One region of the Sutcliffiella sp. NPDC057660 genome, then DNA from elsewhere that is predicted to be linked to it. Evidence: a T-box and tRNA genes for the amino acid it is inferred to sense, from the RefSeq annotation. Region 1 holds a T-box; the other holds one or more tRNA genes.

Region 1 (7,998 bases):
TTTTCACCGTGTTCCATTCTATTCACCTCAGGTTTATTGTTGGCTATCCAGGTATCCTTGCAGAATCACTACTGCAGCCATTTTGTCTATTACTTGTTTTCTTTTTTTTCTACTTACGTCAGCAGAGATCAGGATTCTCTCTGCTGCTACAGTAGAAAGCCTTTCGTCCCAGTAGATGACAGGGAGTCCGGTTTTTGAAGTCAGCATTTCACCGTAATGCCGGCTTGCTTCCCCTCGAGGGCCAATGGTCCCGTTCATATTCTTCGGAAGGCCAATGACCACTTTTTCAGGCTTGTATTCAGCAATTATCTGCTTCAACCGTTTAAAGCCGAGGTTCTTTACCGCTTCATCAATTTTTATCGTTTCCAATCCTTGAGCAGTCCATCCCATTTCATCGCTGATGGCAACTCCTACCGTTTTGGAACCTACGTCTAAGCCTAAAATGCGCATGTACTACTCCTTGCGATGCTGGTTTAGATAAGACTTCACTAATTCTTCGATTAGCTCGTCCCTCTCAATTTTCCGTATTAATGATCTTGCATCCTTGTGACGTGGAATGTAAGCTGGGTCACCAGAAAGGAGGTAGCCGACAATTTGGTTGATCGGGTTGTACCCTTTCTCTTGTAATGCATCATGTACTGTCGTTAATACTTCATTTACATTTGCTTCCATTGTTTCTTCCTGGAAGTTGAACTTCATAGTTTTGTCAAAGGAGCTCATGGTATGCACCTCTCTTTTAGACTTCTTTAATCTGCTTGTAAATTGTTACCTTTATTGTACACCAATTTTCAACAATGTTAAACGGATTTTATACATTCTTCCACAGATTGTAGCGCCTGATCGACTTGTTCCGGGTTTTTTCCGCCAGCTTGAGCCATATCAGGACGGCCGCCACCGCCTCCGCCGCAACGGGTTGCCACTTCTTTTACGATTTTTCCGGCATGGTGGCCCTTTTCAATTAAATCTTTTGTTACACCAGCAGAAATGTTCACTTTTCCATCCTGTACACTTGCAAGTACTATGATAGCAGAACCAAGCTTGGTTTTTAAATCGTCCACCATTGTACGGAGATTGTTCATATCCGTTCCTGCCACTTTACTTACTAGCATGGTCACTCCATTTACTTCCTTCGCTTTGTCAGAAAGACTGGATGCTTCAATGTTTCCAAGCTTAGCAGCAAGGGATTGGTTTTCTCTTTGAAGCTCCTTCATATCAGAAAGAAGAACATCGATTCTGCTTCCTACTTCCTGAGGCTTCGTTTTCAGTTTGGCAGCAGCATCCTTTAAAAGCTGCACCTGATCATTCAATAGACGGTACGCGCCTTCGCCAGTCACAGCTTCCATACGGCGTGTTCCTGCACCGATACCAGATTCAGAGACGATTTTGAATAGGCCGATTACAGAGGTGTTCTGTACATGGCATCCACCACAAAGCTCAAGGCTGTAGTCGTCCACCTGCACCACACGTACGATGTCACCATATTTTTCGCCGAATAATGCCATTGCTCCCATCGCTTTTGCTTCTGTAATGGACTTGTTTTCAATGACAACATCCAGATTCGCCCAGATTTTTTCGTTGACGATTCCTTCAATTTTTTCGATTTCCTCCTGTGTTACCTGCCCGAAGTGGGAAAAGTCGAATCGCAGTCGATCTGCCGTTACTTGAGACCCTGCCTGATTGACATGTGTACCCAAAACATCTTTCAGAGCCTGATGCAGGATATGTGTAGCTGTATGGTTTTTGATGATTTGCGCACGGTTGTTTGCATGCACTTCCGCCTTAACGGTCTGCTCTCTGTTCAGTACACCTTCTTCAACAAGGATGGAATGAAGGTTCTGGCCGTTTGGAGCCTTTTGAACGTCCTTTACAAAGCCTCTTCCGCTTTCTCCAGCAATATATCCGTGGTCCGCTACCTGTCCACCGCTTTCTGCATAGAACGGCGTTTCGGAAAGGATGACCTGCACTTCTTCACCTGCTTCGGCGGAATCAACAAGCTCCCCATTTTTCACGATAACGGAAATCGTGGATGTAGTGGATAACTGATCGTACCCGACAAACGTACTTTGGGAACGTACTTCACCTAGAACCCCTGATTGAACCTGCATGGAATCCACGTCCTGGCGAGCAGAACGGGCACGTTCACGCTGCATTTCCATTTCCTTTTCAAAACCTGCATGATCCAAGGTCATTCCCTGTTCTTCTACATACTCTTCTGTCAGCTCCACCGGGAAGCCGTACGTATCATAAAGACGGAACGCATCTGCCCCGGAGATGACGTTAAAGCCTTCTTCTTTCGCCTTAGCGATAACAGTGGATAAAATAGCAAGACCATCATTCAATGTCTCGTGGAAACGCTCTTCCTCCGTTTTGATCACTCGTTGGATAAATTCCTTCTTTTCTTTTACTTCCGGGTAGAAGTCGACCATGATTTCTGCTACTACAGGTACTAGGTCATGCATGAACGGACGGTTGATTCCAAGCTGTTTTGCATAACGGACCGCTCTTCTTAATAGACGGCGCAACACATAACCGCGACCCTCATTGGATGGCAGGGCTCCGTCGCCTACAGCGAATGTTACAGTACGGACATGATCGGCGATTACTTTGAATGCCACATCTTTATCATTCTCCATTCCGTATTTCTCACCTGATACACTCTCTGTTGCCTGGATGATCGGAATGAACAGGTCAGTATCAAAGTTTGTCGGAACGTCCTGAATAACAGAAACCATACGCTCCAAACCCATACCTGTATCAATGTTTTTCTTCGGCAGCGGTGTGTAGGTGCCATCAGGGTTATGGTTGAACTCGGAGAATACAAGATTCCATATTTCCAGATAACGCTCATTTTCCCCACCAGGATATAGCTCAGGGTCGTTCTCGTCATTTCCGTAGGATTCCCCGCGGTCATAGAAGATTTCGGTGTTAGGACCACTTGGACCTTCCCCGATATCCCAGAAGTTCCCCTCGAGACGGATGATTCTTTCTGCAGGAATTCCTATTACTTCATTCCAATAACGATATGCTTCTTCGTCTTCCGGATGGATGGTCACGGAAAGTTTTTCAGCTTCAAAGCCGATCCACTCTTTGCTCGTAAGAAACTCCCATGCCCAGTCGATTGCTTCTTTTTTGAAGTATTCTCCAATGGAAAAGTTCCCAAGCATTTCAAAGAATGTGTGATGTCGGGCTGTTTTCCCTACATTTTCAATATCGTTGGTACGAATCGATTTTTGTGCGTTGCATATGCGTGGGTTTTGCGGAATCACTCTTCCGTCAAAATACTTTTTAAGTGTTGCCACCCCACTATTGATCCATAAAAGGGAAGGATCTTCATGTGGAACAAGTGATGCACTTGGTTCTACAGAGTGTCCTTTTTCTTTGAAGAAATCTAAAAACATTTGTCTGACTTGCGCAGAAGTTAAGTGTTTCATTTCGATATATCCTCCTTTTTCTTTTGTAAAAAAACAAAAAACTCCCGTCCCCAAAACAGGGACGAGAGTGTATTCTCGCGGTACCACCCTGATTATGACAGGACTGGCCCATCATCTCTCAGATGCTTTAACGGTGCAAACCGGCAGGATTTTACCCCGCACTCCGGATTAGCTTTCTGCAACTCTTCTTCCTGGAATCCTTTCAGCCTGAGGAATTCCTCTCTATTAGGAAGGGCTTTAGCATACTTGATCCTTCTTTGAATTAAAATATGTAGATGTAAAGATTATATGCAACAGTCTCCCTGTTTGTCAATGCTTGATAAAATGACTGCTGATATGAGTGATCGTCACTTTTAAAACAGCAAAAACAGGGACAGCCAAAATCAGTCCGACAACACCGGCAATTTCACCCCCGATCAAAAGGGCAAGGATGATCAGAACCGGATGTATATGCAGACTCTTCCCTACTATCAGAGGGGACAGTATATTACCTTCTACGAACTGTAATCCGAAGATAATGATAATGACAAGGAAAACCATTTTCACCGATATGGTGGCAGCGATAATGATAGCCGGAAATGCACCGATTACCGGTCCAAAGTAGGGGATGATATTGGTTATCCCGATAATCACACCCAGCACCAAGGGATATCGCATGCCGGTAAGCCACAAACTGACCGTTGCAAGGAGTCCTATTATGATACAGACCGTCAATTGCCCCCTGATATAGCTGCCAAGTGATTGGTCGACATCATGCAGAAAGGCCATTCCAGGTTTTCGCCATTTTCTTGGAGTCAGGTACCAGACCGTCTTTTTCACCTGGTCATAATCCTTTAAAAGGTAGAACACGATAAACGGAATGACAATGAGAATAAAGAAAGAATTCAGGATCCCCTTTAATCCTGCAATCACTTTTACAAGGAGGCTTGAAAGCATATCTTCAAATTCCGAAAATGTCTGATCCACCTTTTCGTGAATACCGTCCGGCCAGGTGGATGTACTGGTATGGATCTGCTTGATCCAGTCGCTGTATGTCTGTGCAAGCTTTGGGAAGTTTTCGGACAGCTCCCATAATTGATCGATGATGACCGGGATGCCCTTGTACCCTAGCCATCCGATTCCGCCAAAAAACAACAGGTAAATGATCAGGATGGCAACCGGCCTTGGCAAGCCCCGGTTGTGCGTATATTCGACCACCGGATGCAGCAGGTATGTAATAAAAACACTGATAAAAAACGGGATGCTTACAGTCAGGATGATTCTTAGTATCGGAGTCCAGAACGGGCTCAGCTTCATCCATACATATAAAATGATCATAACGAGTAGAAGTGTACCTAGGCGTAAAAGCCATTTCCACTGATTGTTCAAGCGAAACGCCTCCTACTCGTTATTGTCTATTTAGTTTTCAATTATTATGCAGTCCTTTTAATCAAGAGCGAGAATAGATTCCGAGACTGTCTTAATAATAAACTGCAGGTCCTCATCCTCAATGGAGAGAGGTGGCGCCAAGGTCAGGACATTATTGTACCCCGCAACAGTCGCACCGTTCTTCCCAATGATAAGACCTTTTTGCTTGCAGCTGGCAATGACACGATTGATTTTATCCAGTGAGATGGGTTCTTTGGTGTCTCGATCGGAGACCAATTCAATACCTACAAGCAGCCCCTTTCCACGGACATCTCCGACAAACGGGTGGGTAGAGAGTCTAGATTTCAACTCACCAAGCAGGACTTTCCCTTTTTCAGCTGATCGTTCAATCAATTTCTCATTTTCCATGATCTCGAGATTCTTCAACGCAAGAGCGCAGGATGCAGGGCTCCCCCCAAAGGTGTTTACATGACGGAAATAGTCATATTCCTCCGTCCCTTTGAACTTCTCGTAGATTTCCTTTTTGACGGCTGTTGCGGATAATGGAAGATACGCACTTGTTATCCCCTTTGCCATGGTGATGATATCCGGTTTCACATCATAGTTCATGAAGCCGAATGGCTTGCCTGTCCGGCCAAAGCCGCAGATCACTTCATCCACAATGAGTAGGGCACCGTGCTTTTTGCAAACCTCACTGACAGCTTTCATGTAGCCATCCGGTGGTGTCAGGATCCCTCCACCCGTAATGATCGGCTCCATAATCATGGCGGCTATCGTCTCACTCAGCTCCCATGTCATAGCCTGGTCGACATCCTTTACACTCCTGAGCTGCATCGGATCTGCGGTTATCGGCTCCTCCATGCGGTAGGTGTCAGGCGGCGGGACATGGACAAATCCAGGTGCCAGCGGTTCGTATTTGTACTTTCTCTGCGCCTGTCCAGTGGCCGCAAGCGAACCCATCGTATTGCCATGATAGGACCTGTACCTGGACACGATTTTATAGCGGCTATGGTCGCCGCATTGCAGATGATACTGCCTTGCAATTTTGAAGGCGGTCTCGTTCGCTTCCGATCCGCTGTTGGAAAAGAAAATAACATACTCATCATTGAGCCATTCATTCAGTTTCTCAGCAAGCTTGATGGCGGAAACATGACTTTGTGTCAATGGGAAGTAGGCAAGCTCCTTCAACTGCTCGTATGCCGCTTCAGCAAGCTCGGTGCGTCCATATCCAACATTTACGCACCATAGTCCCGACATGCCGTCCAGATACCTTTTTCCATCCACATCCGTCACCCAGGCACCCTTCGCCTCCTTCACCACCATCGTCCCCTGTGGACTATAAGGCTTCATGGAATGCCATACATAACGCTCATCACTAGCCAGCAAATCCTGCTCATGCGCCTGATCCATCCGAACCAAAGCAACCACACCTTTCTGAAAGGGGCCTGACCCCTTTTTACATTTATTGGATTATCGCCTTTAAAAGTCGAATCTGGAAGTGATCATTTTTTTGCGGGTATAGAAGTTCAGCCCATCTTTTCCGTTGACATGAAGGTCTCCATAGAAAGAATCTTTCCATCCAGAGAATGGGAAAAACGCCATTGTTGCGGGTACCCCGACATTGACCCCGATCATCCCGGCATCCGCCTCTTCCCTGAACTGCCGCACAGCCTTTGCATCCTTAGTATAGATGGTGGCTCCGTTACCAAAACGGGACTTTTCAATGTGTGAAAGTGCCTCATCAAGATCACTAGCTCGCAACAAACTCAGTACAGGAGCAAAGATTTCCTCTTTTGCTATCGTCATGTCAGGTTTTACATGATCAAAAATGGTAGGTCCGAGATAGTTTCCTTCTGTCAGATCTTCCATCTCCTTTCTGCCATCCCGCAAAAGGGTAGCACCTTCTGCCACTCCCTGTTTGATGTAGCCAATCACTTTTTCCCTGTGACTATCGCGAATAACAGGAGTCAGCAACACTTCCTCATCCATCCCATTCCCGATCGACAAGGCATCCGCCTTCACTCTCAGCTCCTCGACAAACTTATCGTTGTCACCCACCACGACTACCGCACTGCATGCCATGCATCGCTGTCCTGCACTACCGAAGGCTGATGTTAATATATGCTGTGCAGCCTTTTCGATATCACAGTCCGGCATGACCACATGATGATTTTTTGCTCCCGATAGCGCCTGAACCCGCTTCCCGTTTGCCGCTGATCTTTCATACACATATTTTGCAACCGGCTGCGATCCTACAAAGGAAATGGCTTTCACATCCTCATGATCAAGCAGGCCATTGACCACATCATGCGCCCCATGGACAATATTCAACACCCCATCCGGTGCTCCGGCCTGGGTGAACAGCTCCACTAAACGATTAGCCAGCAGCGGCGTCCTTTCGGATGGCTTCAGTACAAAAGTATTCCCGCAGGCAATTGCAAGAGGGAACATCCACAAAGGTACCATCATCGGGAAATTGAATGGTGTAATCCCTCCGACCACCCCAAGCGGATAACGATACATGCTCGAATCTATTTCTTCGGCGATATTTGCCAAGGTTTCCCCCATCATCAGGGTAGGTGTTCCTGCGGCGAATTCAACACACTCCAAGCCCCGCTGCACTTCTCCGTATGCCTCTTTAAATGCCTTACCGTTCTCTGAAACAATCAGCTTGGCGAGCTCTTCGTGACGTACCGTTAATAGGTGGTGGTATTCATACATGATGCGTGCCCGTTTCGGGACAGGGACATTCCGCCATGTTTGAAAGGCGGCTTTGGCAGCCTTGACTGCATCCTCTACATCCTCTTTGGTCGAGAATGGAACCTTTGCCAGGCATTCCTTTGTTGCAGGGTTTTCGACATCAAAAGTTTCCGAACCTCTGGAGTCCACCCACTTCCCGTTAATATAATTTTGTAGTACGACCGTATCCTTTGACGTTGTTGTCATCAGAGTACCTCCTGTTTTTTGAATTTTTAGAACTTATGCCTATTATCTGATAAAATTGCAAGGCTTTCATTAGACAAAATGTAAAACTTAATGAAGAATTCTTTCCACATTTTGAATACATAGGGTAAGCTTTTTTATGTGGAAGTGTGGAGTTTGGATTGCATGGGAAATTGAACTTCGTTGGTGAGAGGAGAAACTCTTTATTTGCTCTCTGAGGGAAAGGCTCGTCATCGACCTTATGATGAGCTTTTTA
Region 2 (7,998 bases), on a different contig from region 1:
TATCATCTCTAAAGGTTTGGCTTTCTTGTTGTCTCTTAAAAAATAGGCCACACTGAGCATGACCAGCATACCACCAGTGAACTGTGTCCAGGTGATGTATTCCTGCAATACGAAATAGGCAAGAATGGCTGCACCAATCGGTTCAAATAAGATGCTCATGGAAATGACATTGGTACTGATATACTTGATTGCCCAATTGAACAGGGAGTGCCCGAGCAGGGTGGGTAGAATTGCAAGCAACAGAAACCATAACCAATCCATTTCCGAATAGCCTGTCAAAGAATCACCCGTGAGCAATACATAAAAAAATAGCGTAATCGTGCTTACTCCATAAACAATAAAGGTATATGTAATGAGAGATAGTCTTTTCCGGACGTCCTGTCCAAAAAGTAAATAGGCGGTAACCAATGCACATGCAACCAATGCCAGTATATCCCCGAAAAGTGCCATCCCACTGATTCGGAAGTCTCCCCAGCTGATGATGATGCTGCCGATGATCGCAATTGCTCCACTTGTAATGGATTTGGGACTTAGCTTTTCCTTGAAGAAAAAGTATGTCCCAATAAATGCAAACAAAGGCTGTAAGGTAACCAGTACAGTGGAACTGGCTCCACTAGTATAGTTAAGGGATTCAAACCATAATATAAAGTGGAAAGCCAAGAAGATCCCTGCAACGACGGAAAAGATCCAATCTCGTTTCGTTATAACCTTTAATTCCTGCATATACTTATATAGGAATATCGGCAAAATCAGCAGTACGGAGAAAAGCAGACGATAAAAGGCAGTCACGCCTGCTGGAGCCTCTGCAAGCTTTACAAAAATGGCTGATGTTGATACGGTTACGACACCGATTGCCAAGGCCATATACGGATTCATCCACTTATTCATTTTTCAGTCTCCTTGTCCAGATTCCATGATGTAGATATTACTTTCTAATTGTACTGAATATTGCTATAATTTTCTAACCATTTATTTATTATTTTTTACAGCATACATAGATAGAGGAGGAGTTCGATGGAAGACATCTTGGAGTTTTTCATAGAGTATGATTTTATCATAAAACTTAGCTTGGCAGCAGTTGCCGGGGTAATCATCGGATTGGAACGGGAGTTAAAAGGAAAGCCACTAGGATTGAAAACATGTGTCATCGTATCCGTGATGGCGTGCCTTCTGACCATTGTTTCCTACGAATCGGCATTTCTCTATTCCAAAGAGTATTCACGACCGATGGATCCAGGACGTATTCCATCTTATGTTATTAGTGGAATCGGATTTTTAGGTGCAGGTGTAATCATGAGAAGAAGCAACGAGGCCATTTCCGGATTAACGACTGCTGCTCTTGTTTTAGCATCCGCTGGAATCGGAATTACTATCGGAGCAGGCTTTTTCGTCGAGGCCTTAACGGGAGTAATCTTCATTATTTTAGGTGTTAAAGTCATCCCTTCCCTATTTGACGTTATCGGGCCAAAAAAGCTCAAGGAAAAGGAAATAAAGGTCAAAATATATATTGAAAAAGATGTGAATCTAACGACGGTCATGAAGGAGATTCATAGCAAGAACCTCAACATCAAAAGGGTAAAAGTAAAAGAGGAAAGAGACGATATCGTGCTGAATTGCATCATCACAACAAAGAAAAGCATCTATACCACAGATGTCTATTATGAAATCAAAAGCTTGACCGGAGTTTTCCAAGCGGAAGTAGAAAATATCGATTAAAATATTTTTGAGAAACTATTTGCAAAAGAAAGATTTTTTGATAAAATAAATTCAGTCTTAACGGGGCGGTAGTTCAGTGGGAGAATACTTCGCTGGCAGCGAAGGGGTCGTGGGTTCGAATCCCATCCGCTCCATAACAATAATCCTTAAAGCCAATTGGTTTTGAGGATTTTTTTATTACACATTTCCAACCAAAAGATGACAGTTGACGAGAGCAAGACATAGTGGGGCATTTTTACTAACTTTACTTTTCTTGTGTATTTGTCCCTTTCGCCTCCGCATACTTTCACATAAGATAAATCACCTGAACAAAAGGTGGTGGAAGTATGAGCTATGATGGTCATAAAGGCGGATTCTCATTGGTGGTTGTTTTATTTATCCTTTTAGTAATTGTCGGAGCTGCATTTGTAGGTGGCAGTTACAGCGGAGGTTACGGCGGAGGTTGTGGAGGATATTAAACTTTTTCAGTTTGACTATTCTCAGAAATTATTTCACCCTCTTTCCTTAAAGGATTGATCAAACCAGTAAGTCCCCCTGTTTAATTTGCAGGGGGACTTATTTCTATTTATGAAAAAGAAACTTAACAGACTTTTGATTCTCCCACTATTAAGAAAGGTTTATTGCCTATTACTGAATTTCTCCTCTATAAACGCCTGCTCTTCCTTCGCACTCAAAATCCCAGTCGCCCTTCCGATAGAGCCATCCTGGAGTTCCCAGATGGCATTGTGGTCATCATCGACAGCTGTAAAGTTCTTATCCTGCCATTTTAAGAGAATTTCCTCGTACAAACTTCCATGCTTGTAGTCATTCCTATTGTGCTGAACCACTTGCAGCAACCTATCGACACGTTCCTCGGTTAAAGGGAGGACACCCCATTTTTTATCCGCTTCCACCTTTTGATGGCTCATATGGTGAATGGCGTTCTGAACGGCCAATTCCGACATATCAAATGCAAAATCTTCTTCTATTGTTGTGATGGTTTCTTGAAAATTCATCTGTGCCCCTGGTTCCACTTCTTCGGTTAATGGATTTTTCAATTTAATAATCCCACCCGATTCAGGTTCGACCGTTGCAATGTAATACACCAGCATAATAATGATAAGTGGCAAGACAACAATTATCAGCCATTTCATATTGGTTTTTAATATCTTTATTTTGTCCACTCCCCACATTTTCCCTATTTATTCTTCATTATACAGTAAATGGCATAACCATGAAACACTATAGTACAGTTTAGAAAGTGTATGTATTCTTGTCGAACAAGTACTAAAGTTCCATTTTCTAAAACTTCCAACCTTCAAGGATAATACTTTTCTGAACAGGGTATAAATAGACTATCCTAAATATTGGAGGTTATTTTATTGAAAGCTGTAACGTTCCAGGGCATTAAGGAAATGAAAGTCAAAGAGGTTCCGGATGCATCCCTTCAGAAAAAGGATGACATTATTGTAAGGATTACTTCCACAGCCATTTGTGGATCTGATTTGCATATTTACCAGGGAGCATTGCCTACTGAAAAGGACTATGTAGTTGGTCATGAGCCGATGGGTATTGTGGAGGAAGTCGGTCCCGAAGTGACGAAAGTGAAAAAAGGTGATAGAGTGGTCATTCCTTTCAATATTTCCTGCGGAACCTGCTTCTATTGCAAAAATGAATGGGAGAGCCAGTGTGATCATTCCAATCCCAATCCGGAAGTTGATACTGGGGGATACTTCGGTTTCACGGAACGTTATGGAAATCATCCAGGTGGCCAGGCGGAGCTCTTACGTGTTCCCTATGGTAATTTCATGCCATTTGTCATTCCAGAATCAGTGGAACTTGAGGATGAGGCATTGCTCTTTATGTCAGATGTTCTTCCAACGGCTTATTGGAGTGTGGAAAATGCAGGGGTGAATAGTGATGATACGGTTGTTGTGCTTGGATGCGGACCTATCGGCTTAATGGTACAGAAATTCGCATGGATGAAAGGTGCGAAACGCGTGATAGCAGTCGATAATCTTCCATACAGACTTGAACGGGCCAAGAAGATGAATAAAGTGGAAATCTTTAATTTTGATAAATTTAAAGATTTGGGCTCACATATAAAAGAAATAACGAATGGTGGTGCTGACATTGTCATTGATTGCGTAGGTATGGATGGCAAAAAATCGGCACTGGAGGAGATCGGACAAAAGCTTAAGCTGCAGGGTGGTACCCTAAGCGCATTTGAAATTGGAATGAATGCAGTCAGAAAATTCGGGACCATCCAACTGACAGGCGTCTATGGATCTAAATATAACATGTTCCCTCTTGGCAATATCTTTGAACGGAATATCAACCTTAAAATGGGACAGGCACCGGTCATTCATTATATGCCAAAGCTATTTGAGATGATTACCGCTGGGGAATTTGATCCTACAGAAATCGTTTCCCATCGAATGCCTCTTCATCAAGCTGGAGAAGCCTACAAGATCTTTAATGACCATGCAGATGAATGTGTAAAGGTTGTATTGAAGCCTTAATATAGAAGCATAGAAAGAATAAAGCTGCAGTCGAAAAATCGACTGCAGCTTCTTATTTTACAGACTCTAGTAATTTGTTGATCTCCATCGGATTGAATCCTTTTACCGCTTTGTCCCCGACTGCAGTAACTGGAATTCCCATAAATCCGAACTTTTCTACTTCCTGTTGGTAGACCGGATTTGCTAAGATATCCCTTACTTCAAAGGGAATTTCCTCTTGTTTCAGGTATTCCTTTACATATTCACAGTCCTTGCATCCCTTTGCGGAATAGACGATAACTTTCTGGTTCATCTGAAGCCCTCCTTGATGTTTGCTTTGGCTTCATTTTACCATAAAGGGACACATATATATAAGGGAACTGCTCCCTACTTTTCGACCCATTCATCCTTGTCATTTTTCTTATATTTATTCTTCACAGCATCCCATGCAACCTTATGGGCGGTTTCTTCCTTGTCATATTGTTCTGAGGCAGAGTTGAAGGCTTCTTTATAGATTTCCTGTCCGTGCTTCGGTAGATTGTCTTTGACGCCTTTTGGCAGATCTTTCAATGAATCATATGGCATCACGCTTTCCTCCTTTGTATTTACTCTTACATTATCCTTATCCTTTTCTTCAGTTGAATAAACAAACTTCCCACATAAGGAAGGAGAATCCATGATACTCAAGGAATTAATAAAGTAGATCATGTTGAATTTATCAACTAGAGTAGGGGTAGCTTATGAAAAAAATGCTTTTGTTTGCCAGTTTGATGGTCGCTCTTCTGCTAGCAGGCTGCACATCTGAAATCGCCAAGGAAATACCTTCAGATACTGCCGTAGAGGAGCGAATAGATGATCGAGCCCCTGAGAGGGAGAGAGATTTCTTCATCCCAGGGATTGAGGTAACTGATTGGATGCTTCCCAAACAGAATTCGCGTATGCGATCCGGGTCCGTCACCCATGTGATGCTGCATTTCACTAATAATGCCATGCGTAACCCGGAGGATCCCTACAATCTGGATGAAGTGTATGCTTTGTTTGAAGAATATGAAGTGTCGGCCCATTACATGATTGGGAGAGATGGGGAGGTTTATCATCTTGTACCGGAAAGCAGGGTTGCCTTTCATGCGGGAAAAGGAATTGATTTAAATTATCAGCATTACCATAATAGTTTCAATGAATATTCAATTGGAATAGAATTGCTTGCTATCGGGACAAAGGAAGAGATGTTTCCTATCGTCCCTGAGGAAATCTATGAGAGGATAGACCCTACAGATATCGGGTACACCGAGGCACAGTATACCGCATTGAACGAGCTGTTGGTGGATCTTTTAAATCGTCATCCCTCTATTAAAAATGACCGGGAACATATCGTCGGTCACCACGAATATGCCCCCGTTCGTAAAATGGATCCAGGTTCCTTGTTTGATTGGTCAAAAATCGGGTTTTAGTAGCATACAAGTATTTCTCTTGAAAAATACCCTTTCTTTGTGACACAGCGGTCTTTGATTTCAAAGCCCGCTTTTTCTATCATATCATCGATTGTTTCGATGGTAACAACGACCAGTTTATCCGTTATTCTTCGAGCGTGTCTTAAGATGTCTGCCTGATCTTCTGGTGTCGCATGTGTATAGAGGTTGTATGGCATGTCTATGATTGCGACATCATATTTTTCCGTAACATCCGCTATTGGTCCCAATGTCACATTTCCTTTTAAGTTGAAATGAGCAATGTTTTCCCTAGAGCCCTCCGTAACCAAAGGGTTAATATCCCTTCCCTCTATATGAATCCCCATGGACAATGCTTCAACCAGTACGGTACCGATTCCACAACATGGATCAATCGCTCTTACTCCATCTGGATGTGGAACGGCTAAATTGGAAACCGCGCGGGCGACCCGAGTGCTTAATGCAGTGGAATATTCGCGTGGCTTCTTTGTGTGCTTCAACCATACCGCTTCATTTTTACGATAATTGCCAAAGTACCATCTACCACCATATGCCACAATACCAAAGATATGCGCGGGATTATGGACATCCGCCTCTCCATGGATGCGTGCCCCAAGGTCCCGTTCCATTAATCTTCTCTCGTTGTATTCAATTTGAGCTTCTTTTTCAAGGTCATTAATCTTGATGAAGATGATTTTGAACGTCTTATCCAACATATCTATTTCTTCGACCTGCTCTAGAATATCCGAAAGTTCATCCCCAGAATATAGAACTTCGATACGTTCCCTTATAAAAGGGCTTCTGCTTGGATCTATGTTAATGGTGCTTTTTATTATGTTATAGGGTGATTCCATGCCAAAAAAAGAGCGCATCTCCAAGTGGCTCAAGGATCGCTCTTCAGGGCTGCTTGCATATGTATAAATAAATTCCTGGGTGTCCAATTTCTTTTCCAACTACTACTCATCCTCTATCTTGTTAATGCTTGCCTTTAAAGCTTATCGGTAAATCTTTTAAAAAGCAATGAAAGCCGATTAATCAAAATTTGGCAAGCCTTAGATATGATTAACTTTGCAGGGTAGGTCAAGAAAAAGGACAGGAAACAGTACACTGCCCAATTTATTTGACGAGGTTATGCTTGAATGCGTAAATGACTGCCTGGGTCCGGTCCTGGACCTGCAGCTTCGCCAATATATTGCTTACATGCACTTTAGCTGTTTTCAATGCAATAAACAGCTCATCCGCAATTTCCTGATTCGTCTTCCCTTGTGTCATAAGGAGCAGAATCTCCATTTCACGATTTGTAAGTTCTTCATGCAAGTAGTGTTCATTTTTTTGACGCATCTTTTTCATCATTTTCCCTGCCACTTCAGGTTCCAGGATGGATTGACCTTTAAAAGTGGAGCGTACTGCATTTGCAATATCACTTGCCTTGGAAGTTTTCAGCATGTAACTCGTTGCTCCTGCTTCAAGTGCCGGATACACTTTTTCATCATCCAAGAAGCTTGTGACAATTATTATTTTTGCGTCCGGCCATTGATCGATAATCCTTTTGGTTGCTTCAATGCCATCCATTTCCTTCATAACAAGATCCATCAAGATAATATCCGGTTTATGCAGAAGCGCCAATTCCACTGCCAATTTTCCATCATCCGCTTCTGCAATCACTTCTATATCAGGCTGTGCGGATAAATAGGCAGTGACACCAATTCTCACCATTTCATGATCATCTACAAATAAGACTCTAATCATTTCCCTCACCCTTTAAATCCAACTTAGGAACCTTTACTTCCAATCTTGTACCCTGATTTTCTACACTCACTATTTTTAACGTGCCGCCTATCTCCACGGCCCGCTCGTACATGTTTTGCAATCCATACGCGCCAGCCCGTTCCTTTTCCACATCAAAGCCTTTCCCATCATCTACAACTCTCAGGATGATAAAATCATCTCGGCTGATCAAGAGCACATCAACGGATGACGCCTTGGCATGCCGAAGCGTATTGGAGAGGCTTTCTTGAAGTATTCGGAACAAATGGTCCTCCACTCCCTTGTCAATGGAAAAGGGTTCAATCTTCCATGCAATGCTCATCGGAACCTTTTGCATCAATTCTACCAATAGCTCCTCTGCACCTTCCTGGAGCGTTTTCCCTTTCAAAGCAACAGGCCTCAAGTGCAGAAGTAGCGCACGCATTTCCAATTGGGATTGATGAATCATTTCTTCGACCAGCCTGAGCTGCTTTGTTTCCCTGTCTTCGAGTGACTCTTTCGGCTCCGTTAAGGCCGACATGAGCATCGATGCAGCGAACAGCTGCTGGCTTACGGAATCATGCAATTCCCTGGCTAATCTGTTACGC

Evidence for each region. A T-box is a leader RNA that pairs with one kind of tRNA and senses whether it is charged. The one in region 1 lies ahead of alaS (alanine--tRNA ligase), so its partner is inferred to be a tRNA-Ala.
Region 2: it has a tRNA-Ala gene. The T-box ahead of alaS (alanine--tRNA ligase) is inferred to sense a tRNA for this amino acid. The anticodon was not compared.

Annotation. Positions count from the first base shown of each region.
Region 1 covers NZ_JBHVHV010000010.1:23,358-31,355, forward strand. Annotated here, with positions in the region: gene ACFVAD_RS12695 (DUF1292 domain-containing protein) at 1-17, opposite strand, end outside; gene ruvX (Holliday junction resolvase RuvX) at 34-450, opposite strand; gene ACFVAD_RS12705 (IreB family regulatory phosphoprotein) at 454-720, opposite strand; gene alaS (alanine--tRNA ligase) at 798-3,431, opposite strand; T-box leader at 3,486-3,698, opposite strand; gene ACFVAD_RS12715 (AI-2E family transporter) at 3,741-4,799, opposite strand; gene ACFVAD_RS12720 (aspartate aminotransferase family protein) at 4,857-6,209, opposite strand; gene ACFVAD_RS12725 (CoA-acylating methylmalonate-semialdehyde dehydrogenase) at 6,279-7,745, opposite strand.
Region 2 covers NZ_JBHVHV010000011.1:196,774-204,771, reverse strand. Annotated here, with positions in the region: gene ACFVAD_RS14705 (DMT family transporter) at 1-888, opposite strand, end outside; gene ACFVAD_RS14700 (MgtC/SapB family protein) at 1,015-1,716, shown strand; tRNA gene ACFVAD_RS14695 (tRNA-Ala) at 1,779-1,850, shown strand; gene ACFVAD_RS14690 (YjcZ family sporulation protein) at 2,043-2,174, shown strand; gene ACFVAD_RS14685 (DUF6241 domain-containing protein) at 2,334-2,879, opposite strand; gene ACFVAD_RS14680 (zinc-dependent alcohol dehydrogenase) at 3,078-4,217, shown strand; gene ACFVAD_RS14675 (glutaredoxin family protein) at 4,270-4,509, opposite strand; gene ACFVAD_RS14670 (ChaB family protein) at 4,584-4,781, opposite strand; gene ACFVAD_RS14665 (N-acetylmuramoyl-L-alanine amidase) at 4,937-5,647, shown strand; gene ACFVAD_RS14660 (TRM11 family SAM-dependent methyltransferase) at 5,644-6,597, opposite strand; gene ACFVAD_RS14655 (response regulator transcription factor) at 6,761-7,393, opposite strand; gene ACFVAD_RS14650 (sensor histidine kinase) at 7,386-7,998, opposite strand, start outside.